Regions from separate parts of the Pseudoalteromonas sp. 20-MNA-CIBAN-0454 genome, predicted to be linked through region 1. Evidence: predicted binding sites of a transcription regulator. Region 1 holds the regulator's gene; each other region holds the start of a gene.
The links. Region 1 encodes ArgR, which controls arginine synthesis, uptake and breakdown. Its sites were predicted from a motif close to ANTGAATANNTATTCANT; they were not measured.
Positions count from the first base shown of each region.

Region 2: argC (N-acetyl-gamma-glutamyl-phosphate reductase) is a predicted target of ArgR. The motif match lies at 5,217-5,234, and genes of this name have one in related genera.
Region 3: AAEZ22_RS07970 (aspartate aminotransferase family protein) is a predicted target of ArgR. The motif match lies at 3,904-3,921, and genes of this name have one in related genera.

Region 1 is NZ_JBEOOB010000002.1:72,417-80,664, forward strand. It holds gene cgtA (Obg family GTPase CgtA) at 1-609, opposite strand, end outside; gene rpmA (50S ribosomal protein L27) at 840-1,097, opposite strand; gene rplU (50S ribosomal protein L21) at 1,114-1,425, opposite strand; gene ispB (octaprenyl diphosphate synthase) at 1,848-2,819, shown strand; gene mdh (malate dehydrogenase) at 2,923-3,855, opposite strand; gene argR (transcriptional regulator ArgR) at 4,082-4,549, shown strand; gene AAEZ22_RS01395 (Dyp-type peroxidase) at 4,565-5,464, opposite strand; gene AAEZ22_RS01400 (ABC transporter ATP-binding protein) at 5,515-6,564, opposite strand; gene AAEZ22_RS01405 (ABC transporter permease) at 6,565-8,196, opposite strand; gene AAEZ22_RS01410 (Fe(3+) ABC transporter substrate-binding protein) at 8,197-8,248, opposite strand, start outside.
Region 2 is NZ_JBEOOB010000005.1:108,232-116,479, forward strand. It holds gene argH (argininosuccinate lyase) at 1-1,098, opposite strand, end outside; gene AAEZ22_RS03940 (argininosuccinate synthase) at 1,148-2,350, opposite strand; gene AAEZ22_RS03945 (ornithine carbamoyltransferase) at 2,347-3,279, opposite strand; gene argB (acetylglutamate kinase) at 3,287-4,054, opposite strand; gene argC (N-acetyl-gamma-glutamyl-phosphate reductase) at 4,055-5,065, opposite strand; gene argE (acetylornithine deacetylase) at 5,290-6,444, shown strand; gene panP (pyridoxal-dependent aspartate 1-decarboxylase PanP) at 6,508-8,133, opposite strand.
Region 3 is NZ_JBEOOB010000012.1:62,888-71,135, forward strand. It holds gene glpK (glycerol kinase GlpK) at 1-1,272, opposite strand, end outside; gene AAEZ22_RS07955 (HP1242/YdcH family protein) at 1,475-1,717, opposite strand; gene AAEZ22_RS07960 (anthranilate synthase component II) at 1,989-2,570, shown strand; gene AAEZ22_RS07965 (HDOD domain-containing protein) at 2,616-3,776, shown strand; gene AAEZ22_RS07970 (aspartate aminotransferase family protein) at 4,145-5,350, shown strand; gene astA (arginine N-succinyltransferase) at 5,438-6,454, shown strand; gene astD (succinylglutamate-semialdehyde dehydrogenase) at 6,471-7,940, shown strand; gene AAEZ22_RS07985 (DUF3802 family protein) at 8,069-8,248, shown strand, end outside.

The sequences.
Region 1 (8,248 bases):
AGGACGTACCACACCTAAATTTGGAATAAGCGTCGTAAATGGGTAATCTGCTACTTTTGGTTTTGCTGCCGATACACTACGGATAAAGGTAGACTTACCTGCATTTGGCAAACCTAATAAGCCTACATCTGCTAGTAACAATAACTCTAGTTTAAGGTTGCGTACTTCGCCTTCTGTCCCTAAGGTTTTTTGACGCGGAGCACGGTTTGTACTTGATTTAAAACGCGCATTTCCTAAGCCATGGAAACCGCCTTTTGCCACCAAAATCTTTTGGCCATGTTGGGTTAAATCCCCTAATCCCTCTTGCGTATCAACGTCCATAATACGTGTACCTACAGGCACCATAATAATTAAATCGTCAGACTTTTTACCCGTACAGTTACGGCTGCGGCCATTAGTACCGCGATCTGCTCTATGGAAGCGTTCAAATTGGTAATCAATTAAGGTATTTAAGTTTTCATCCGCTTGTAGATAAACACTACCACCGTCACCACCGTCACCACCGTCAGGCCCACCTTCTGGGATATATTTTTCACGACGGAAAGACACGATACCGGCGCCACCGTCTCCAGCTTCTACGCGAATTTCTACTTCATCTACAAACTTCATGATTACTCACTTTAGGGATTGGCTTGTTAATAACACTATTATATACCCAAGCCAACTTAATACCAATTGGCATAAATATTTGAACCATTTTACGAATTAGATCGCTCTATAACTTCGTTAAAGAGCCCGCTACTTAAACCCATAGGTATAATTGCAGGCTTGGGTATATATTGTAAAATAATGAAAACAAAAAACCCCGCAAAGGCGGGGTTTTTTAACTATCTTACTGATTACTCAGTTACGATAGTTACGTATTTACGGTTTAAAGGACCTTTTTGTTCAAACTGAACTTTACCATCTGCTTTTGCGAAGATAGTGTGGTCTTTACCGATACCTACGTTTGTACCAGGGTGGAAACGAGTTCCACGCTGACGAACAATGATGCTACCCGCTAGAACTGATTCGCCACCAAAACGCTTAACACCTAGGCGTTTGCTTTCTGAATCGCGACCGTTACGAGTACTACCAGCTGCTTTTTTATGTGCCATTTCTAAGTACCTCTAATTAAGCGCTAATGCCAGTGATTTTAACTTCTGTGAACCATTGACGATGGCCCATTTGCTTACGAGAATGCTTACGGCGTCTAAATTTAACAACCTTAATCTTCTCACCGCGACCATGTGAAACAACCTCAGCTGTTATCTTACCACCGTTTACGAACGGTACACCAATCTCGATTTTCTCACCATCAGCAACTAAAAGTACTGAATCAAATTCTACTGCTGCACCAGTTTCAACGTCTAATTTTTCAAGACGAATCGTTTGACCTTCAGTCACACGATGCTGTTTACCACCACTTTGGAAAACCGCGTACATAATTAACTCCGTCTGTGCGCCCTCAAATCGACGCAACTAAAATATTCTTCGATAGGGCGCGAAGTTTACGCTACGGCGTAATAACTAGCAAGCCTATTTTGTAATTAAAATGAATAAAAAGTAGCTGCATTGAGAGCAATTCAATATTTCCCCTATTTTATATTAAATAGCCCTTTTGCCAAGCGCTTTTTCACGATTAGTGAAAATAATTTGCCTTAGCTAAACACACACTACAACGGATAATAAATAAACATAAATTACAGCACACTTTGTACACTAATCAATCAGCTATCTCTCGTATTTAAGTGCTAATTAGCGATGTTAACCGTGTTTTTTCAGGGAATCGTCACAAAATATCGAGCTAGTGCTTTTTTTGTTGTACAATCTGCGCCGTTCACACATAAAAATTGGCTCGGAGATCAATGGATATAAAAGCTATCCAGGCGTTAATCGAAAACGATATGAATGACGTCAATCAACTTATACATGCGCAAATGCGCTCAGATGTGGCGTTAGTTAACCAACTTGGCTTGTATATTGTAAACAGTGGCGGCAAGCGCGTGCGCCCAATGTTGGCAATACTAGCGGCCAGAGCATTGGGTTATCAGGGTAAAGATCATATTACACTTGCAACTATTGTTGAGTTTATTCATACCGCAACACTATTACATGATGATGTTGTTGACGAATCTAACTTACGCCGAGGCACGCCTACAGCAAATGCTGAGTTTGGTAATGCTGCCAGCGTATTAGTGGGCGACTTTATTTACACTCGTTCATTTCAGCTCATGGTTGGCCTTGGTAAAATGCAGGTAATGCAAGTGCTTGCAGATGCAACTAACATTATTGCTGAAGGTGAAGTATTACAGTTAATGAACTGTAATGACCCCGACACCACTGAAGCCAGCTATATGCAGGTTATTTACTCTAAAACCGCTAAGCTATTTGAAGCCGCTACAGGCCTTGCGGCCATTATTACTGAGCAAAACCAAGCCACGCTTGATGCGCTTAACCTATACGGCATGCATTTAGGTACTGCGTTTCAGCTCGTTGATGACGTACTTGATTACAACGCAGATGCAGATCAATTAGGTAAAAATATTGGTGATGATTTAGCCGAAGGGAAACCAACTCTGCCGCTTATTTATGCAATGCAACATGGTAATGAGCAGCAAACACAGCTGATCCGTGACGCTATAGAGCACAGTAATGGCATGGATCATCTTGAAGAAATTTTAGCGGCACTTAAACAAACCAATGCGCTTGAATTTACGATGCAAAAGGCCGAACTTGAAGCCGACAAAGCCATTGCTTGCTTAGACTTTTTAGCTGAGTCTGAATATAAACAAGCACTTGTGAGCCTTGCCCGTATTGCAGTTGATCGCGATCACTAACTTTACTGCCTTTATGTGTAGCTAACCTGGGTGCAGGTTAATTAAATTCCGAGCAATAAAAAAGCCTGCAAACGCAGGCTTTTTTGTTGCTTGATTTTGGCTATTACGCCATGAAATCAACACCTTCTTTGATGTCTTTTTTCAGTGTTTCAAGCATGTCATTTTTTGCTTTTGTTTCAAATGCGCTTAGTTCGCCGTAAGAAAGAATTTCTTCTACGCCGTTTTTACCTAAACGTACTGGGTGTGCAAAGTACTCCGCATCGCCATTTTCAACAGCAACGTACGCGTAATCTACAACGTCTTCACCTTGTAGGCCTTTAACTAAAGACATACAAAAACGAGCTGCAGCTGCACCCATTGATAAAGTAGCAGAACCGCCACCCGCTTTAGCATTTACAACTTCAGTACCCGCATTTTGGATACGTGGAGTAAGTGCTGCAACTTCTTCATCTGTAAAGCTCACGCCTTCAACTTGAGAAAGTAGAGGTAAAATAGTAGTACCTGAGTGGCCACCGATTACAGGAACTTTAACAGTTGCTACGTCTACGCCTTTAAGTTCAGCAACAAATGCTTCTGAACGAATAACGTCAAGCGTAGTAATACCGAATACGCGTTTAGCGTCGTAAGTACCAGCTTTTTTAAATACTTCAGCAACAATTGGTACAGTGCCGTTTACTGGGTTAGTAATAATACCTACTAACGCTTTAGGACAACTTGCAACTATGCCTTCTGCTAACGTTTTGATGATGCCAGCATTTACATTAAATAAATCTGCACGATCCATACCTGGCTTACGTGGCATGCCAGCAGGAATAAGTACGATATCAGCATCTTTAAGCGCTTCATTTAACGCATCAGCGCCAAAGCCAGCTACTTTAACCGCTGTAGGGATATGAGATAGATCAACCGCAACACCTGGAACTACTGGTGCAACATCATATAGTGATAATTCAGAACCAGCTGGTAAGCCTGTTTTTAATAATAAAGACAACGCTTGACCGATACCGCCTGCAGCACCTAATACAGCAACTTTCATTGGAATTCTCCGTGATTTGAGGTAGGAAATATTTATGGCTCTAAGATAAAGAAATTAGCGACTAAAAACAAATTTATCCTGCCTATTTTCGTAATATTTTAGACCATAGTTGTAAAAACATTTGGCCTGAATACAGTAAACTGGCAAGTTAAATAAACAACTGCTGCATAATTATTCGTTTTTGTGTAGAATTTGCGGCATGGATAATAAAAAGCAAATAAAAACTATGCAACCACAAGACAAACAGGAAGCGTTAGTAAAAGCATTTAAAGCGCTTTTAAAAGAAGAAAACTTTGGTTCTCAAGGCGATATAGTAGATTCGTTAAAAGAGCAAGGTTTTGACAATATAAGCCAAAGTAAAGTGTCGCGCATGCTTAGTAAGTTTGGCGCGGTACGAACGCGCAATGCCAAACAAGAAATGGTGTATTGCTTGCCAGCAGAAATGGGCGTACCCACAGCAAAAAGCCCGCTGCGCCAGCTTGTTATTGATATAATGCATAACGAAATGATGATTATTATCCGTACCAGTCCAGGCGCGGCTCAGCTTATTGCGCGTTTACTTGACTCATTAGGTAAAGCCGATGGCGTGTTAGGTACTATAGCTGGCGACGACACTATTTTTATTGCCCCAGCTAAAATATCTGAAATAGACTTAACCCTAGAGCGGGTACGTATTTTATTTGATACGGTTTAGTATTTAAAACATGCGTTATAACTGTTTTAAAAACCCAACTGACGGTGCAAAAAACGCAGACCCCATATCGGCTTGAGTAAAATCAAGCCAATGATCATAGCACTCCCCCTCACCTAAACGACTTTTTAATACCTGTTCAAATGCGGTTCCACTGGCCGAGCAAGTAATTGACAGCATTCCTTGCTCGTAAACATCGCCATAAGGCATGCCTTGATTAAGTAATATTGGCTGGCCTTGCTCATCTTTTAATCCACTGCGTTGTGCATGGCTGGTTTCAAGCGCTGGGGCTATAAGAGTGTTGTCTAAGCGAGTGCGGCCTATTATTTGCTCTTGCTCATCTAGCGATAGATGCTGCCATACGCTTAGATCGTGCTTATAACGTTGCACATGAATATAACTGCCTTGATCCTCAAAGCTACCTGGTTTATTTATTAACGCCGTTGCCCGCTTTTGTCGGCCATGCGGCATTTTGCCACCATAAATAAAACCATTGAAATCGCGACCATCTAAAAATCTAAAATTACGAATTTGTTCCACCAGCTCTACGTCTGGTGCAAATAACTTTAAAATTTGCAGTGCAAATAAATGATTGACGTCTTCGCGGTCTGAACGTATTTGCACAAACAAATCACACGGCTGCACGCTCATTGCGTGTTCATTATGATTTATATTAGGAAAGCTTTGTAGTTCACTGGGGATATACTCTGGCAAAATATGCGGCCAATACTGTGCACCAATAGCCACCATACAAGAAAGCATAGATTCAGAAAACTGATCGCTAAACTCTTCCTCAATAGCGCTTACTTGCTTGAGCTTTGTACGTAATGACTCATCTTGGCCATCAAACACATTAAAAAATAAATGCAAACCGTGTAAGTTTGCTTCAGCACAAATCCCTGATTGCGCTTGTGCCATTGTTATTCCTTAGCTTATAAATAGATAAACACAGCGAATAACAAATTAATTTATGATTCGAAAAAATTCACCGTGTGGGGTTTTATTTTTATTATAGCCTGCTCATTTTGAACAAATGACTGGCCATATTGCGCTGCAACTTCTATTTCTTGTTGTGCAATAACTACAGTGTAAACATAAGCCGAACCAATAAAACGACTGCTTAATATGGTGGCGCGTTCACTATGGCTATCTTTTTTATTGTCGCTCATTAGCTCTATTTGATGAGGACGCACATATATTTTTCCTATATTAGCCTGATGCTGGTGCGCAATAACCGACTCAACTAGGCCAAAAGCGGTTTTATATTCAGTTGCTGTTAACACTTCTGCGCTTAAGTATATGCCCTGACCCAGAAACTCTGCAACCTCCTTTGAGCTTGGTTTAGCAAAAAGCTGTTCTGGGGTGCCCTGTTGAGCTATTTTCCCCTGGTGCATAATAGCCAGCGTGTCTGCAAATGCAAAAGCCTCTTCCTTTGAGTGGGTAACAAATACTGCCGACACTTGTTGAGTTTTAATTATGCGGCGAATATCGGCAATTAATTCAAAGCGTACTTGAGTGTCTATATTCGAAAACGGCTCATCAAGTAATAGTAAACTTGGTTTGTAAGCAAGTGCACGCGCAATCGCCACGCGCTGTTGTTGCCCACCCGATAACTGATGCGGATACCTGTCGGCGCAGCCAACTAAATGCACCAGCTTAAGCATTTCATCAACGCGCTGTTGCTTTTGCTCTTTACTCATTTTACTTAAGCCAAAAGCAATATTATGTGCCACGGTTAAATGCGGGAATAACGCATAATCTTGAAACATCATGCCAATATTACGATGCTCTGGCGAGATAAATGTATTGGCGTTACTCACCAGCTTACCATCGATAAACACGCTTCCTTGTTGCGTTTCTATTAGCCCTGCAATTGCTTTTAAGGTGGTGGTTTTACCACAACCACTGGCACCTAACAAACACACTATTTCGTTTTTACCTATGGTTAAATTTAGCTCGTGAATAACCTTAGTACCGTTATATTGATAGCTCACGCCTTGTAAAATCAAACTACTCATTTAACTACGTTGCTCCATAGAACGGTTAATAAAATACAGAGGGATAAATCCAACCAGCACAATAAATAATGCCGATATAGAAGCCAGCTCTAATTGCTCATCACTCACATACTGAAACACATGCGTAGCTAAGCTTTCAAAATTAAACGGCCTAAGTAACAAAGCCGTAGGTAGCTCTTTCATGCATTCAATAAACACCAGCAAAGCCGCAGTAAGCAACCCGCGTCTAAGTAGGGGTAAATGCACCAAACGTAACGTATGGCCTTGGCTTTTGCCCATAGATTGGCTAGCCATGTCGAGAGAGGGGCTAATGCGTAAAAAGCTCGACTCAATCGCGCCATGTGCTACTGCGTAAAAACGCACTACATAAGCAAAAATAATGGTAAATACACTGCCAGTGAGTAACAAGCCTATATTTAAGTCGTATGGCTCAAGCACACGGTTTACCGTATTTTCTAACAGCGTAAGCGGTAATAGCACCGCAATAGCCAGTACTGTTCCTGGTAAAGCGTAGCCGGTGCTAGCTAATCGCCCCGGAATAAGTGGATAATTTTGCTTGGCTATACGTTGATAAAACACCACTAATACACTAAGTAACAGCGTTACTACGCTTACTACTATAGCTACCTTTAAACTTTGCCACGCATAGCTAAAAAACTCACTACTCCATGCTTGATCAAAATAAACAATCGCGTACTTTATTAACACAGCGATAGGTATAACAAAGGCAACAATTAAAATCACACTGCAAAATAGCGTTGCCAGCCAAGCCGACTTGCCTTTTAATATATAAAGCGCTTCACTATTTATACCCGACTGACGCTCAAACACCGCTTGATTACGGCGACTAAAGCGCTCCGCCATTAAGGCTAAAAACAATAGTAATAACATCACGCCCGATATTTTAGCTGCAGCGGTTAACGAGTAATAACCAAACCAAGTATCGTATACGGCAGTGGTTAAGGTGCTTACAGCAAAGTAGCTTACTGTGGCAAAGTCAGCCATGGTTTCCATACTAATTAGCGCTAGCGCAGCTACAATTGCGCCGCGCGATAACACTAAGCTCACCCTAAAAAAGCTCTGCCACGACGACAGCCCCATTAACTGGCTAGCCTGTACTAACTTAAAAGACTGCTCACGCAAGGCTGTTTTAAAAATTAAATATAAATAGGGATAAAGCACCAGTGCAAGCATTACAATAGCGCCGGGCAAAGTGCGTATATCAAAAAACCAGTAATCATCCGGCGATTGCCACCCAAACCAGTCTCTGAGAGTATTTTGTACTGGGCCTGCGTAATCAAGCAAGTCGGTATAAACATAGGCAATAATATAGGTAGGCATAGCCAGTGGCAGCATTAACGCCCATTCAAACTGTTTTTTACCCGGGAACTGGCAATAAGCGGTTAGCCAGCCAAGTGGTAAGGCAATAGCACAGCTTAGTACACACACACCTAAAATAAGTAATACGGTATTAGAAATGTAATCCCACAGCACTGTATCCCAAAGATGCGAAAACACCTCTGAGTTACCTTGTAGAGATTCAAATAGCAGAAAAAACAATGGGGTCGACAGTAATAATCCTGTCGACCATGCAAAAAGCTGCCATTTAGACAGCTGAAATTTATAAGTCATTTAAAGATCGAATTTCACCTCATCAATTAGCCTTAACGCTAACGGACGATAT
Region 2 (8,248 bases), on a different contig from region 1:
ATTTGCATGGCCACCTTTTGCCGCTGCAAGTGTACGTTCGCCTTTTACTTTAATACCTTTAATACACGCTTGTGCCATATGAATACAGGCAAGCCACGTTGGCATAGCGTCAAATATGCCTTCTTTGTCTTCTTGCATATCTTTATTATAAGCAAGTGGCAGTGCCTTTAGGGTCATCATCATGGCGCTAAATGCACCAAAAACGCGTCCAGTTTTACCACGAATTAGTTCCAGTGCATCAGGGTTCTTTTTTTGTGGCATCAACGATGAGCCCGATGTCACATTATCCGCAAGCTCTATAAATCCGGCTTCGCCTGAGTTATAAAAAATAAGATCTTCTGACATACGCGATAAGTGAATCATCGAAATAGACGCACAACTTAATAGCTCTACTACAAAATCACGATCAGATACGCCATCAAGGCTATTTTTAGTCGCTCCTGTAAAGCCTAAACCCTGTGCTAATGCTTGACGATCAATTGGATAAGCCGTACCCGCTAATGCACCACTGCCCAGTGGGCAAAAGTTCATCCGCGCTTTAGCATCTTGCAGGCGGCTTTCATCACGCTCTAGCATTTCTACGTAAGCCATACACCAGTGACTAAACAATACCGGTTGTGCACGTTGTAAATGCGTATAACCTGGTAAAATAGTCCCAAGCTCACGCTCTGCTAATGCAACAAACTCACCCTTTAACTGGGCAATGGCTTTTAAAATATGATCAGCAGTATCGCGACACCACAATCTAAAATCGGTGGCTACTTGGTCATTACGGCTGCGCCCTGTATGTAATTTTTTAGCTAAATCACCTACTTTTTCGATTAACGCAGCTTCAACATGAGAATGAATATCTTCTGCGCCTGAAGTTGCTACCGCTTGTGGATCTGCTTTTACTTCTTCAAGCAGTTGGTACAATGCTGCAACTAATTCTTGGTGCTCGTCACTTGATAACACATTAACTTGCTCAAGTGCACCAGCCCATGCAACAGAGCCTATTATATCTTGCTCTGCTAATTGATAATCGAAAGGAAGAGAGTCGTTAAATTGCTTAAACGCCTCGTCTGGACCCGTAGAAAAACGCCCGCCCCATAATGCCATGAAATCTCTCCAAACCCGATATTGCCCCTTTTAACAAGGGGCGTAAAAATTACTTTTTAGCTAATGCTTTTATTCTGCTTGAAAGCGAGAATAAACGAATAAAGCCCTCTGCGTGTGATTGGTCGTACACATCATCTTCACCAAAGGTAGCAAACGCTTCGCTGTATAAACTGTGTGGCGACTGCTTTTGCACTGCTGTAACTTGGCCTTTATATAGCTTAAGCACAACTTCACCTGTTGCATCTTTAGAAAGTGCTTCAGCACCAGCTAAAATAGAGTCTTTAAGTGGTGTAAACCAACGACCGTCATACACTAAATGTGCAAATTCGCCGCCTAGTACTTCTTTCCACTTACGGCTTGCTTTATCAAGCACCAGTTCGTCAATGGCTTGCAGTGCCGCCATCATTACGGTGCCACCTGGGGTTTCGTAACAACCGCGCGATTTCATACCCACTAATCGGTTTTCTACAATATCAACACGACCAACACCATGAGGCGATGCAATATCGTTTAATTTAACTAAACAATCATAAGGTTTAAGCTGCTCACCATTTACTGCAACAACTTCACCTTCAACTACATTTAGTGTTACTAGTTCAGCTTTATCTGGCGCTTGCTCTGGAGAGTTTGTCCAGGTCCACACTTTTTCACTTGGTTGGCACCATGGATCTTCAAGTTCGCCGCCTTCGTGCGAAATATGCCATGCGTTTGCATCACGGCTATAAATTTTTGTAGCCGATGCAGAGCATGGAATATCGCGCTCAGCTAAGTAATCTAGTAATGACTCACGGCTTGATAAATCCCATTCACGCCATGGCGCAATTACTTGTAAATCAGGCGCAAGCGCTGCAAAACACGATTCAAAACGTACTTGGTCGTTACCTTTACCTGTACAACCATGAGAAAGTGCATCTGCACCCACTTTACGCGCAATTTCTACCTGTGCTTTAGCAATAATTGGGCGCGCCATAGACGTACCTAATAAATAAGTACCTTCGTAAATTGAGCCTGTTTTAAGCGTAGGGTAAATGTAATCACTTACCATTTCGTCTTTTAAGTCAACTACATAACACTCAGAAGCACCCGATGCGATAGCTTTAGCTTCTACGCCTTCAAGTTCCTCTGCACCTTGGCCAACATCGGCCACAAAGGCAATAACTTCACAGCCGTAATTCTCTTTTAACCATGGCACAATGGCCGACGTATCAAGTCCACCTGAATAGGCTAAAACGACTTTTTTAAATGAACTCATAGGTGTTCCTTAACAAAATTTGGATTTAATAATGTAACTAGCAGAGCGTTTTGCGCATGCATACGATTCTCGGCTTGTTGTATAATTTTTGACGCTGGACCGTCCATTACCTCAGAGGTAATTTCGAACTCACGGTGTGCCGGTTGGCAATGTAACACTGTTGTTGCACCGGTTTGCTCTAATAATGCTTTATTTAATTGATAAGGCATGTATTTTTCTTTTACTAACTCAAGTGGTGTGGTGTCGCCCATTGATACCCAAGTGTCGGCGTATACTGCGTTTGCACCAACAGCAGCTTCTACTCTGTCGCTCACCATTACTGATGCACCATTCATTGCTGCTATTTGTTCCGCTTTTTTCAGAACTTGTGAATCTGGAGAACATCCTTTAGGCGTAACGGCAACAAAGTCTGTACCTAATGTTGCAGCAAGCAACATTAATGAATGCGTTACGTTGTTGCCCTCACCTAAATAAGCTAACTTTAATTGACTCACATCGCCATGCACTTCTTGTAGTGTTAAAAAATCAGCAAGTGCTTGGCAAGGATGATATAAATCACACAAGCTATTAACTACTGGCACCGATGAATACTGCGCTAATGTGGTTAATGTACTGTGCTGATTTACGCGCGCTACAATACCATCTGCCCAGGTAGAAATATTAAGAGCAAAATCTTTTACTGACTCACGTGCACCCATCGCGCCATTTTGTTGATCTAAATACACGGCATGGCCGCCTAAGCGATTTATACCAATATCAAACGATAAACGTGTACGTAAGCTTTGTTTTTCAAATAAAGTAACCACTGACTTACCAGCCAATACTTGGCTGTATTTTTTAGGGTTTGCTTTAATATCTTGCGCTAGCTTTAATAAGTTAAGTGCGCCTTGTTGGTCTAATTCTAAACCCGTTAAAAAATTCTCAAACATAATAAACCTATGGTGTAATTTTAGTTCCGACATGCTTGCCTTGCAGCAAAGCTGTTAAGTTTTCTGGCTTTTGCCAGCTGGAAATATACACACCGCGTCGTAAGTGTTGGGCAGCGTGAAGACTGGTCTTAACTTTGACCTCCATCCCGCCCACAATTACTCCTTCATTTATTAAAGTATCAATGTGTTTTGTATCTAGTTGATGTAAAGGCTGCTTATTTGCATCAAGCACTGCTTCAACATCGGTCATAAATATTAGTTCTGCGTTTAAGTTGTTGGCAATTGCAGCGGCGGCTTCGTCAGCATTAACGTTGTACCAAAGCCCTTGCAAGTCAAAACCAATTGAGCTGACAATTGGCATACGGCCAATTTTTAGTAAATCGTTAATAATCGAATCATCGTTACTGGTACATTTACCCACTAAACATAATGCTTTTAGTTTTTGCGTGGCAGTAACACCAGCTTCATACAAACTTAAACCAACTGGTTTATGGCCAGCATTAATTGCCGCACTCATTAATTGTTTATTAGCACAACCTGCAAGCGCACCCACTATGTACGGCATTTGCTCTTTAGGGCTAATACGTAAACCTTGATGCTTTGCACTGGCAAAACCAGCGTCTTTAAGCCAAGTGTCTACAAGCGCGCCTCCGCCATGCACAATGACAAACTGCGCGTTGTGCTGCTCATTAAGTACTGAAAATAATGCTTTAGCCGCGTTTTCTGTATTAAGTACAGCGCCGCCAAGTTTAATTACCCAGGTTTTTTTACTCATTTAAAACGATCCTTTTAAGCCTGTGGTATGCGCCAATCCCATTGATAAATTAATACACTGCAAAGCTTGTCCTGCAGCGCCTTTTAATAAATTATCAATGGCAGCTATAACAATTAACTGTGTGCCTTGTTGCTGCCAGCCAATATCTACATATGGCTGTTTAGCTACGCCTTTAATTGAGGGGATTTTATCGCCCAGTAAACGAATTAACGGCTCATCGGCAAGTACTTGGTACGCTTGTGTTACTTGCTCAATGGTGACATTAGGCTTTAATTGCACATAAATAGTTTCTAAAATACCACGCGGGAAATTACCTAAATGGGGGGTAAATAAAACATTGTGACCAAGGTGTTGCTCTATTTCAGGGCCATGACGATGATTAAATAAACCATAAGGGGCAAGCGACACTTCGCAAAAATGGGTACCAATACTAGCTTTACGCCCTGCGCCGGTTACACCCGATACCGCATTAATTATAATTGTTTGCTCAGTTAATAAATCGGCCTGCTGCAAAGGCTTAAGTGCATTAAGCGCAGCCGTAGGATAACAACCCGCTACGGCTACTAATTGCGCCGCGGCAATAGCATCGCTATTCCACTCAGCTAAACCATAAGCAGCTTGATTTAATAACTCTGGATGTTGGTGCTCAAAGCCATAATAAGTAACGTAGTCGTCATTGCTCGCAAGGCGATACCCGCCAGATAAATCAAATACCTTTTTACCCATGGCTAAAAAACGCGGCGCTAAATCTACGCTTACTTTATGATCGGTACATAAACACACGTAATCGGCGCTGTTTTCAATATCGCTAAAAGCAGATTCACTAAGAGGCAGTAAAGGCTGATCGAGTAGCCCTAAGTGTTCGGGGTATAAATCACTCAGCAATTTATTTTTATCTAAGCTACCTTGCGATACATAACAGCCAGTTAAAATTAGTTTAGGGTGCTTAGCAACTAAACTTGCTAGTTCTGCGCCGCTATAACCGCTTGCGCCAATAATCACTACATTCATTGTTTACTCGTTATTTAAAATTAGTTACTACTTATCCATGTTGTTCGCTTAAACTAGCTCTGGGGCTAATTAAGACTTTAATTAATTAATGAATGTTGATTATCGTCGTATTATTTTCATGGCGCTACTTTTAAAATATTTATGCTTAAAAAGTGAATTGATATTCATCATAAATACTTTTATATTGTTATGCAATTAAATTGATTACTTATTTTGGATTTTTTATGTCTTTGCCTTCATTTATTTCTATGTACCAACAATTAATTGCAGCGCCTTCTATTAGTGCCATTGAAGATAGCCTGTGTATGAGTAATAAAAATGTTATTGAATTACTGGCACAATGGTGTGAAAGCTTAGGCTTTAGCTGTGAAATAATCGAATTAGAAGGCGGCAAAGGTCGCTATAATTTATTAGCTAAACGCGGTAAAGGCGATGGTGGATTAATGCTCGCTGGCCATACCGATACAGTGCCATTTGACGATAGCCGCTGGAATCATAATCCATTTAAATTAACCGAGCACAACAATAAACTATATGGCTTAGGCAGTATTGATATGAAAGGCTTTTTTGCTTTTGTACTGCAAGCTATTAGTGAACTTGATGAAAAGCAGCAAACTCAGCCTATTTTGATCTTAGCCACCGCCGATGAAGAAACAACAATGGCCGGTGCTCAACAAATTTGTAAACATCCAAATTTAAAACCAGATCGCTGTATAATTGGCGAACCCACTGATATGACTCCAGTATTTACACATAAAGGGCATATGAGTACCGCAATTAGAGTAGTCGGACGCTCAGGCCATAGCTCAGATCCCGAACGTGGTGTTAACGCCATCGAAGTAATGCACAAAGTGATTACAAAACTACTGATCTTAAAAGAACAGTTAAAGCATAAATATTCAATAGAACACTTTGAAATACCCTATCCAACCTTAAATTTTGGTAATATTCATGGCGGCGACAACGCGAACAGAATTTGTGGTTGCTGCGAAATGCATATAGATATGCGCCCATTACCGGGCTTAAGCGTGCAAGAGCTGCAAATGTTAGTACTTGATGCAACTCACGAAATAAACCAGCAATACCCTAATGCCGTAAGCGTAATTGATTTACACGAACCAATTCCTGCATTTACTGGTAACACCGATAGCGCTTTGGTTAAACTAGCCGAAAAAATAGCGGGGCAAAAAGCGGTGGCAGTAAACTACTGTACTGAAGCGCCATTTATTCAACAGCTTGGTTGTGAAACCATAGTAATGGGCCCCGGCTCTATAAACCAAGCGCACCAACCTGATGAATTTTTAGCAATGGAAAAAATTAAGCCTTCACAGCAAATTATCACTAATATAATTAAAGCGAGTTGTTTTAGCTTTTCTTAATTGCGATTATAAAAATAAAAAAGACGCTAAATAGCGTCTTTTTTATTTAAGCTAATATTTTAATTACATATACTTGCTTAAATACTTTTTAAATACCGGATCTGTTTTAGCCAACTCTTTTTGTTCTGCTAAAATTTCTTTTAAAATAACGCCTGATGTAAGTGGATTAGCAAGTACTACCCTAAATACCACGGTGGGCTGATTATCGTATTGAGTAGGCGTTAAACGCGTACGTGATACAAATGATCGCCCTGATTCACGTTGCCGTTTTTGCATACTTGCAGTAAAGCGGTTAAGTGAGGCAAAAATATCAATCCGTGTTTGTGGATCAGCATCTGCAATTGCCTGCTTTATTTGCTTAGGCACATAACGATACGTTAATAAGCACAGCTCTGGCTCTGAGATCAGCTCAAAATCTTCATCTGCTTTAATTAAATTAGCAAAGTAATGGGCTTTTTTAATACTACGATCGATTAGCATTTCGTAGCCTTTACGGCCAATTACACGTAAGCAAGCATGTACTAACATTGCCATACCTGGGCGGCTGCCCTCAAGTGTATGGCTACCTAAATCTTTTGAGCCTTTACGTAAAATATACTCTGCATGATGTTCAATTGCATCGGTAGCGGTTGGATCTTTAAACAACACCAACCCAGCTCCCATAGGAACATACATTTGTTTGTGTGCATCAATGGTAATTGAGTCTGCGCGCTCAACACCTTTGAGTAAATGGCGATGGGTATTAGATAACAAAGTTGCCCCGCCCCATGCAGCGTCAACATGAAAGTGGCAATTAATGTCTTGTGCTAAATCTGCCATCGCTTCAAGGGGATCGATATTACCAGTTTCTGTGGTACCCGCTACTCCAATAATGGCCATTACTTTAATACCTTGCGCTTCAAGCTCTAAGGCTTTTTCGCGCATGGCATTAACATCAACTTTATTGTTTTCGCATGTTTTAATACCCACTAAGTTTTCACGACCAATTCCTAATAAATCAGCCGCTTTACCTAACGAATAATGGCCTCGCTCAGAAATTAAAATAGCTAAGCCTTTATAGCCGTAATGCAGCATACCGGCAATTAAGCCTTGTGCGCCTATTCCCCTAAAATCGCCATCAGGTTTTAATAAGCGATTTCGCGCAATCCATAACGCCGTAATATTGGCTACAGTACCGCCTGAGCAAAATGCACCTAATGATGTTTTTGCACTGTGCATCCATTTAGCATAAAACTCGTCTTGCTGCCCGTACGCTAAATGGTGCATCATTCCAAGCACTTGGCGCTCAAGTGGGGTAAAAGCTTTAGAGGTTTCTATTTTTACTAGGTTTTGATTTAGCCCTACCATTAGCTTTGACAGTGGTAGTAAAAAATGAGGTAAAGCTGAAGTCATATGGCCAATAAAGCTAGGCGCTGCGGTATGCACAGAGTGTGCAACCAGCTGCTCCATTATATCTTGCGCATAAGCAGATACAAACGTTGGATCCTCTGGGATCATCGCCGACTGAAAGTCTTTTTCAATTTCGTGTAATGGTTTTTCAATTGCCGCAATGTTTTCGTTTAAAAAACCTGCTAAATTACTCGATATTTCAAGCTCTATTTTGCTTAAAGTTGAGTCTGGCGCTTCAGGTACAGTAAATATACGCTTAAGGCTTTCTTTAGAGGCGACGGCAAAACGCTTTTGATCCATCTTAATACCTAGTGTGTGGCTAAAACGCCTGTTACTCTATTAAACACACTAAATTAAGGTGCTATTTTAGTAACAGGGTTTTTAATAATTGCGCTAACTTTACTGCAATATTAAG
Region 3 (8,248 bases), on a different contig from region 1:
GCCTAAAATATTAGCTAAAAACTGCATGGCCCAATTATTTTTTGCCATGCCACCGTCCACGCGCAAAATACTTGGACGCAGGCCATCACCTTCCATGGCTTTTTGTAAATCTTTGGTTTGATAGCCAACAGACTGCAGCGCCGCTGCTACTATAGTGCTAATGCCAGAATCACGGGTTAAACCTAAAATAGCACCACGGGCATTGGCATCCCAGTATGGGGCGCCTAAACCGGTAAACGAAGGCACTAAAAATACGCCGTGATCCAGTGGCACGTCTTTGACCATAGCCTCGCTGTCGCCGGCATGTTCAAGTAGCTTTAAGCCCTCAACAATCCATTGCATAGTGGCACCCGCCATAAAAATACTGCCCTCTATAGCGTAGGTCACTCTACCATTGAGCCTGTAAGCCACAGTAGTTAATAAGCGGTTATTAGAGGTAAGGGCTTTATCGCCCGTATTAAGCATTAAAAAGCAGCCCGTTCCGTAGGTACTTTTAGCCATGCCTTCTTTAAAGCAAGCTTGGCCAATTAATGCGGCTTGCTGATCCCCCGCCATAGCGCAAATTTTAATCGGTGCACCAAAAATTTCACTGCTGGTACTGCCAAACTCGGCTGCGCTGTCCATCACTTCTGGAAGCATAGAGTGTGGAATATTAAACTGCGTTAGTAACTCTTCATCCCAACATTGCTGATGTATATTAAATAATAGTGTACGTGAGGCGTTGGTGGCATCAGTACGGTGTACTTTGCCAGCGGTTAAATGCCACAGTAAATAACTGTCAACCGTACCAAATGCTAGCTCGCCGGCTAGCGCTTGTTGCTGTGCATCGGTAACATTATCTAAAATCCAGCGAATTTTAGTGGCTGAAAAGTACGGATCTAATAATAGCCCGGTTTTATCGCTAATTTTTTTACTGAGTTTATCGCTACGTATTTGCTCGCAATACTCGCTGGTACGGCGATCTTGCCACACAATGGCATTATAAATTGGTTGGCCAGTCTTTTTATTCCATACTAAAGTGGTTTCGCGCTGATTAGTGATACCAATGGCAATGACCTGCTCGGCTGTAACCTGGTTATTAGCCAGTACTGTTTTACAGGTACTTAGTGCGGTTTGTAAAATATCGTTAGGGTCATGCTCAACCCAGCCATTATTGGGAAAGTGCTGCGGGAATGTTTGCTGAACAGTATCAACTACCTTGGCATCTTTGGTAAATAAAATAGCCCGAGAGCTGGTAGTTCCTTGATCAATCGAGAGTATGTATTTAGACATAAGCTTAACGTTATTTATCTTAGATACAGATAGCTTGTCTGCAAGTTAAATTAATAGCAATGCTTTTTAAATATTAGGAAGGGCTGTTATAGCTATAACGCTGTAATTTATACCAAGGGTGGTGGCAGTGTATATTAAGAAGCAAGAGTAATAAGAGCCCATAAGTCAGAGGGCTCTTAAATACAATGGGTATAAATTGCGCTTAGCTGGCTTTTAACAATTGTTGATGTAGCCAATCTTTTAACACCACACGGTCATGTTTTAATTGCAGCATTTCCTCGTCATCGATAGGCGCGTCTTGCAGCTCTAAGGTACGAATTTCTTTATCAAGCGCGTTGTATTTTTTGGCTTTATCTGCAAACTCTGGATCATTGCTATTGAGTTTTTTAATGGTATTTAGGTGCTCAGGAAAGTCTTGAGTTAATGAATGATCTTCGCCTAACATAGGTACTCCTTAACGGTGCGTGTAATAAATGTGTTTTAAAAATAACACGCTTAGGGTTTAGTTAAATTCAGATTGTATGGGTATTTATGTACGCCATAATATTAGAGCTGGGGGTTGCTTGAGTATAAATCAACACATAGCCGTTATTAATTATTATTACGGAAATACTTATATATCACTATACAAAGCACTGACACTCAAAGATGCTTAAGTTAGAATACAAAATGCAACAACTCCTCGCAAACAATAACTATTTTGAGTGCTTTATTACATGCTTTTAATGATCGACAATTACGACTCGTTTACCTATAACTTGGTACAGTACTTTCAGCGTTTAGATCAAGAGGTACTGGTTAAGCGCAACGACCAAATAACGCTTAGCCAAATTAAGCAGTTAAATCCTCAACATATTGTTATATCACCCGGTCCTAAAAGCCCAAGCGAAGCGGGTATTTCGTTAAGCATTGTTGAGCAATTAAAAGGGCAGTATCCTATTTTAGGAATTTGCTTAGGGCATCAAACTATTGCCCAAGCCATAGGAGCAAAGGTGGTGCGTGCTAAAAAAGTAATGCACGGTAAAACATCGCCAATTTACCATAGCGATCAAGGAGTATTTAAAGGTTTAGCTAAGCCCTTAACGGTCTGTCGGTATCATTCTTTAATTGTTGAGGCACAGTCGCTGCCTAAAGAGTTGCAAGTAACAGCCTGGACACAAACCCAGCAAGGTGAGTTTGACGAAATTATGGGATTATTACATACAGACTTAGCACTTGAAGGTGTACAATTTCATCCGGAAGCTATTTTAACTGAGCAAGGTTTAGCGTTACTTGATAACTTTTTAACTCGCTTCTAAGCTTATAGTATTAAGTAAATATCATTACATTAAAGACAGAGAGCCATGACCGAAATAGTGCAGCAACCGCGTATTGTTAAAATGCTTAATCAACGAGCACATGATTTGCTGCTTGGTCATAACTTTGCTCATCAACAAATTGGCTTTATTCATACGCTAGAAATGGACTATGGCGAACCACTAAAGCAACGCACATTACTTGAAGTAGAGGTTGCCGCTCAGCAAAAGCGCAAGTTAAAAAGCACCGCGCATCATAAATATCGTGCAGCAGCGAGCGAGCAACTGCATAAAGCAATAGAAAAAATGATGTCTGAGCAGCTTAGCGATATAGACAGTGTTATTCAAAACACCATAGGTGTAGAGGACAGCGTATGTGCCATGTTAGATATTTTAGCCACAAAAAGCGCATCGGTTGGGCGCTTAGAGCCCTTAGTTAACGACCTAAGCTGGCTTGGCAGAGAGTTAGTTACTTTAGTTAACTTGCCTTATTATCGTAATCAGCGCAGCAAAAATACCGCAGTGAAAGTAGATAGCCCCGCTTTAGCGCTGCGTTATATTGGTCTAGATAACTTACAGCTAGTAGTACCAACTTTTGCAGTGCGCCATTGGATGCCTTATAGCACAGAGCCTTTTTCGTTACTAAAAAGGCGCTTAAAAGAAAGCGCCATGGCGAATGCTATTGCTGCACAAAAAATTGCTGAAGTTAACGAGGTTAACCCAAGCCATGCTTTTACTTTAGGGATGTTATTAAACGTGGGGCAAATAGCCTTAGTGCGTTTATATTTAAAAGTGTTTGAGCAAATTTGGCAGCGAAAAGTACAATTTGCTCGCACTACAGCGAATAAAGGCTTGCATACTGCATTGCTAGAGCTAAAACCAGACCCTTTATTTTTAACCACCTTACTGAGCGAACAGTCGTTGGCTATTAGCGCTAAAATAATTGAAAAAATGGCCTTTAAGTATTTGCCGTTTAATAGCGTAATGCAGCAACTCGTTAATGGTGTAGAAAAAGGCGATACAGCGCTGCCTTTAACGCAGGTAATGCTAAAAGCACGATGTTACTCTCAGTACTTAACGCTAAAGCAGCATCAGCTAGTTGAACCGGATGAAACGCTTAGTTGGTTTTCGTACTTTAAGTTCACCAAAAAAGAGCTAAAAGCACTCCAAGCAAGCAATTTTAATAATCTTGCTATTCAAATTGATTAAATTTGTTAATTTTTTTGCGACTATCCATTCACTTTTTATTATCTCTTTTCAATACATTTCCCCGTTTAAAGTGAGGCGCGCTCGTTGTTCAGGCGCTTTATTGGCTAAAAACGAGCTGCATAAAGCAAGCAAATAGTTATTCACTATCTATGAAATTATATCTCAAGCCCTTTATTATCAAGGGTTACATGAAAGTTTTTGAAGAGACATAATCAATGTTTTCTGAAATAATAAGCGTCTGAAAATTGAACCACACAGCCCTTTTTATGCAAATATCGCTATACTGAGTTTGCTAAAAAACACATATGCTACAGGTTACCACACAGCTATTTACGGCTTTGTGATGTACACAATTAAGAGGAAATAAAATGACAGTCAATCGCGAATTATTTGATCACGTAATGGTTCCTAACTACGCACCTTCAAGCGTAATTCCAGTTCGAGGCGAAGGCTCTCGCGTATGGGATCAACAAGGTCGAGAGTTTATCGACTTTGCTGGTGGTATTGCCGTTAACTGTCTTGGCCATTGCCACCCTGCATTAGTAGGCGCATTAAAAGAGCAAGGCGAAAAGCTTTGGCATCTATCAAATGTAATGACCAACGAGCCAGCACTACGCTTAGCTAAAAAAATGGTTGATGCAACCTTTGCCGAAAAAGTTTACTTTGCCAACTCAGGCGCAGAAGCAAACGAAGCAGCACTTAAATTAGCGCGTCGTTTTGCCCTTGATCAATTTGGCGCAGAAAAATCACAAATCATCGCATTCAACAAAGGTTTCCACGGCCGTACATTCTTTACCGTAACTGTTGGTGGCCAAGCGGCATACTCAGATGGTTTTGGTCCTAAGCCAGGCGACATTGTACATTGTGATTACAACGACCTGGCAGTATTTGAAGCCCTTATTAGCGACAAAACATGTGCCGTAATGATGGAGCCACTACAAGGTGAAGGCGGTATTGTTTCGCCAACTGACGAATTTGCACAAGGCGTTCGTGATTTATGTACTAAACATAATGCACTGCTTATTTTTGATGAAGTGCAAACAGGTGTTGGCCGTACAGGTAACTTATACGCATACCAAGGTTTAAACGTTGTTCCTGACATTTTAACTACGGCTAAAGCATTGGGCGGCGGTTTTCCTATTGGTGCTATGATCACCACAACTGAAATTGCACAACACCTTAAAGTAGGTACACATGGTTCTACTTATGGTGGTAACCCATTAGCGTGCGCCGTTGCTGAAGCAGCATTCGATACTGTAAATACCCCAGAAGTACTTGCTGGTGTAACAGCAAAAGCAGCATTATTTAACCAACTACTTACTGAAATTAATAATAAATACCACGTGTTTAGCGAAATTCGCGGCCAAGGTTTATTAATTGGTGCAGTAGTAAGCGAGCAATACAAAGGTCGTGCAAAAGAGTTTTTAGTGGCAGGTACTGAGCACGGTCTTATGTCATTAGTTGCCGGTGCTGACGTGGTTCGTTTTACACCATCATTAGTTATCCCAGAAGCCGACATTCGTGAAGGTATGGCACGCTTTGAAAAAGCAGTAGCCAGTGTTGTAAGCGCTTAACATAGCCAAACAATATCTATTAAGGGCAGACCTAGTTTGCCCTCTAATTTTAATTTACCGTTATAATATAAGGGAGTAAGCGGGTTTATGATGATCCTTCGCCCAATCCAACAAAGTGACTACCCTGCATTAGTGAAAATAGCCCACGAATCGGGTCATGGCTTTACTTCTTTACCTAATAATGAAAAGTTATTGCAAAAGAAAATAGATCATTCGGTTAGCTCATTTGCAAAAGCTGCTACCGAGCCGGGCGACGAAGGTTATTTATTTGTACTAGAGGACACCGAAACCGGTGAAGTAGTTGGCACCTCAGGTATAGAAGCCGCTGTTGGCTTAGATGATGCATTTTATCACTATCATTTAAGTAAAGTGATTCATTCTTCACGCACTCTAAACGTATATAAAGCAGTTGATATTTTAACGCTTTGTAACGATTACACCGGCGCTACAGAGCTATGTACATTATTTTTGAAAGACGCATACCGCAAAAACAGTAACGGTAAATTACTTTCAAAATCGCGTTTTATGTTTATTAAGCAGCATCAAGAGCGTTTTGCACAAACCGTCATTGCAGAAATGCGTGGTGTGTCTGACGACAATGGCAGCAGCCCATTTTGGCAATGGCTAGAAGAGCACTTTTTTTCAATGGACTTTCCAACTGCCGACTATTTAACAGGCATAGGCCAAAAAGTATTTATTGCTGAATTAATGCCTAAGTACCCAATTTACGTTAATTTGCTCAGCAAAAATGCGCAAGCTGTTATTGGTAAAGTACACGACAACACACGCCCAGCAATTGAGCTATTAAAAAGTGAAGGTTTTACCTTTAATGGGTATGTTGATATTTTTGATGCCGGCCCCACAGTTGAAGCAAAAGTAGATAACATTGCCACCATTCGCAACGCTAAACACTTTAAAGTTGAAATAGGTGAACCAAGTGGCGACACCATGGTGTTATTAGCCAACGAAAAGCTTACAGATTTTAGAGCAACTGTAGTGCCTATGACGTTCGATGAGCGCATGAGCAGCATAGTAATAACGCAACAAGTAGCCGATGCACTGTATTTACAAGCGGGCGATAGCGTAAGCGCAACCACGATTTAATTTAGGAGAAAGTATAATGACTCATCCTGCACAATTTATTAATGGTCAATGGTCACAAGGCCAAGGAACCGAATTTAGTTCAGTAAACCCAGCCAATAACAATGTTATTTTCCAAGCAAACTCAGCAACAGCAGAGCAAGTAGACGCTGCAGTTAGCGCAGCGCGCGAAGCGTTTTATGCTTGGGCTGATAAAACATTTGCTGAACGTTTAGAAATAGTTAAAGCATTCGCAGCGCAATTAAAAGAAAACAGCGAAGAGCTAGCCATTACTATTGCACAAGAAACAGGTAAGCCACTGTGGGAAACTCGCACAGAAGCGGGTGCTATGGTTGGTAAAATTGCCATTTCTGAAAAAGCGTTTTTAGAGCGCACTGGCGACGTAGAAAATGCAATGCCACTAGGGCGCGCAATGATCCGCCACAAGCCACACGGTGTTGTAGCTGTATTTGGTCCGTATAACTTTCCGGGGCATTTACCTAATGGCCACATAGTGCCAGCGCTTTTAGCGGGTAACACGGTTATATTTAAACCGTCAGAACTTACGCCTAAAGTTGCCGAGCTTACGCTTAAGCTGTGGGAAAAAGCAGGTTTACCAGCGGGTGTAATTAACCTTGTACAAGGTGAAGTAGCAACGGGTAAAGCCCTTGCTGCTCACAAAGGTATTGATGGCTTGTTCTTTACGGGTTCTTCGCGCACAGGTCATATTTTACATGAACAGTTTGCGGGTCAACCTGGTAAAATTTTAGCGCTAGAAATGGGTGGTAATAACCCACTTATTATTACTGACGTTGAAGATACTAAAGCGGTTGTTCACGATATTATTCAATCAGCGTTTATTTCAAGTGGCCAGCGTTGTACCTGTGCACGTAAACTATTTTTACCAACGGGTAGCAAAGGTGATGTAATCCTGGAGCGTTTAATTACCGCAACTAAAGCGATTAAAGTAGGTAATTATGACGATGCAGATCAGCCATTTATGGGCTCAATGATCTCATCAGCCGCCGCTGCCGGTATGGTTAAAGCGCAAAACGAACTTGTTGAGCTTGGTGCTCAAGTATTGGTAGAGCTTGAGCATACAGTTAATACTGGCTTTGTAACACCAGGTATTATTGAGTGTACAAATATTAGCGACTTCCCAGATGAAGAGCATTTTGGACCACTTCTAAAAGTATTCCGCTTTGACGACTTTGACCAAGCAATTGATAAAGCCAACGACACAAGCTTTGGTTTATCAGCAGGTTTACTTAGCGACAGTGCTGCCGACTACGAGCACTTTTTACGCCGTATTCGCGCTGGTATTGTTAACTGGAACCGCCCAATTACTGGCGCATCAAGTGCTGCACCGTTTGGTGGTATTGGCGCATCGGGGAATCACAGAGCCAGCGCGTATTACGCTGCCGATTACTGTGCATACCCAGTAGCATCAGTAGAGCTTGAAAAAGTTGCTATGCCAGCTACATTAAGCCCAGGCTTAAAAATAGACTAAAATTACTACTAAATAATTATAAAAGCAGCTTCGGCTGCTTTTTTTGTATTAGCTATGTCGCTAAGCTAGTAATTATTAGTGCTTTCTGCTTAAATTACTGAATTAATTATTTTTAAGGTATACGTGTAATGGTTTTAAATAGGCAAGGGTACGACGACTTAATTATGTACCTAACTCAAAACTTAGCTTTATTTGAAAAGCCGGGTGAAATAAAACCAGGTGCACCTACGGTTATGGAATTAATCGAAGACGTGATTGCACAAAACGTAATGCTCATATGTCAGCAGCACACAGAGCTCACTACAGAG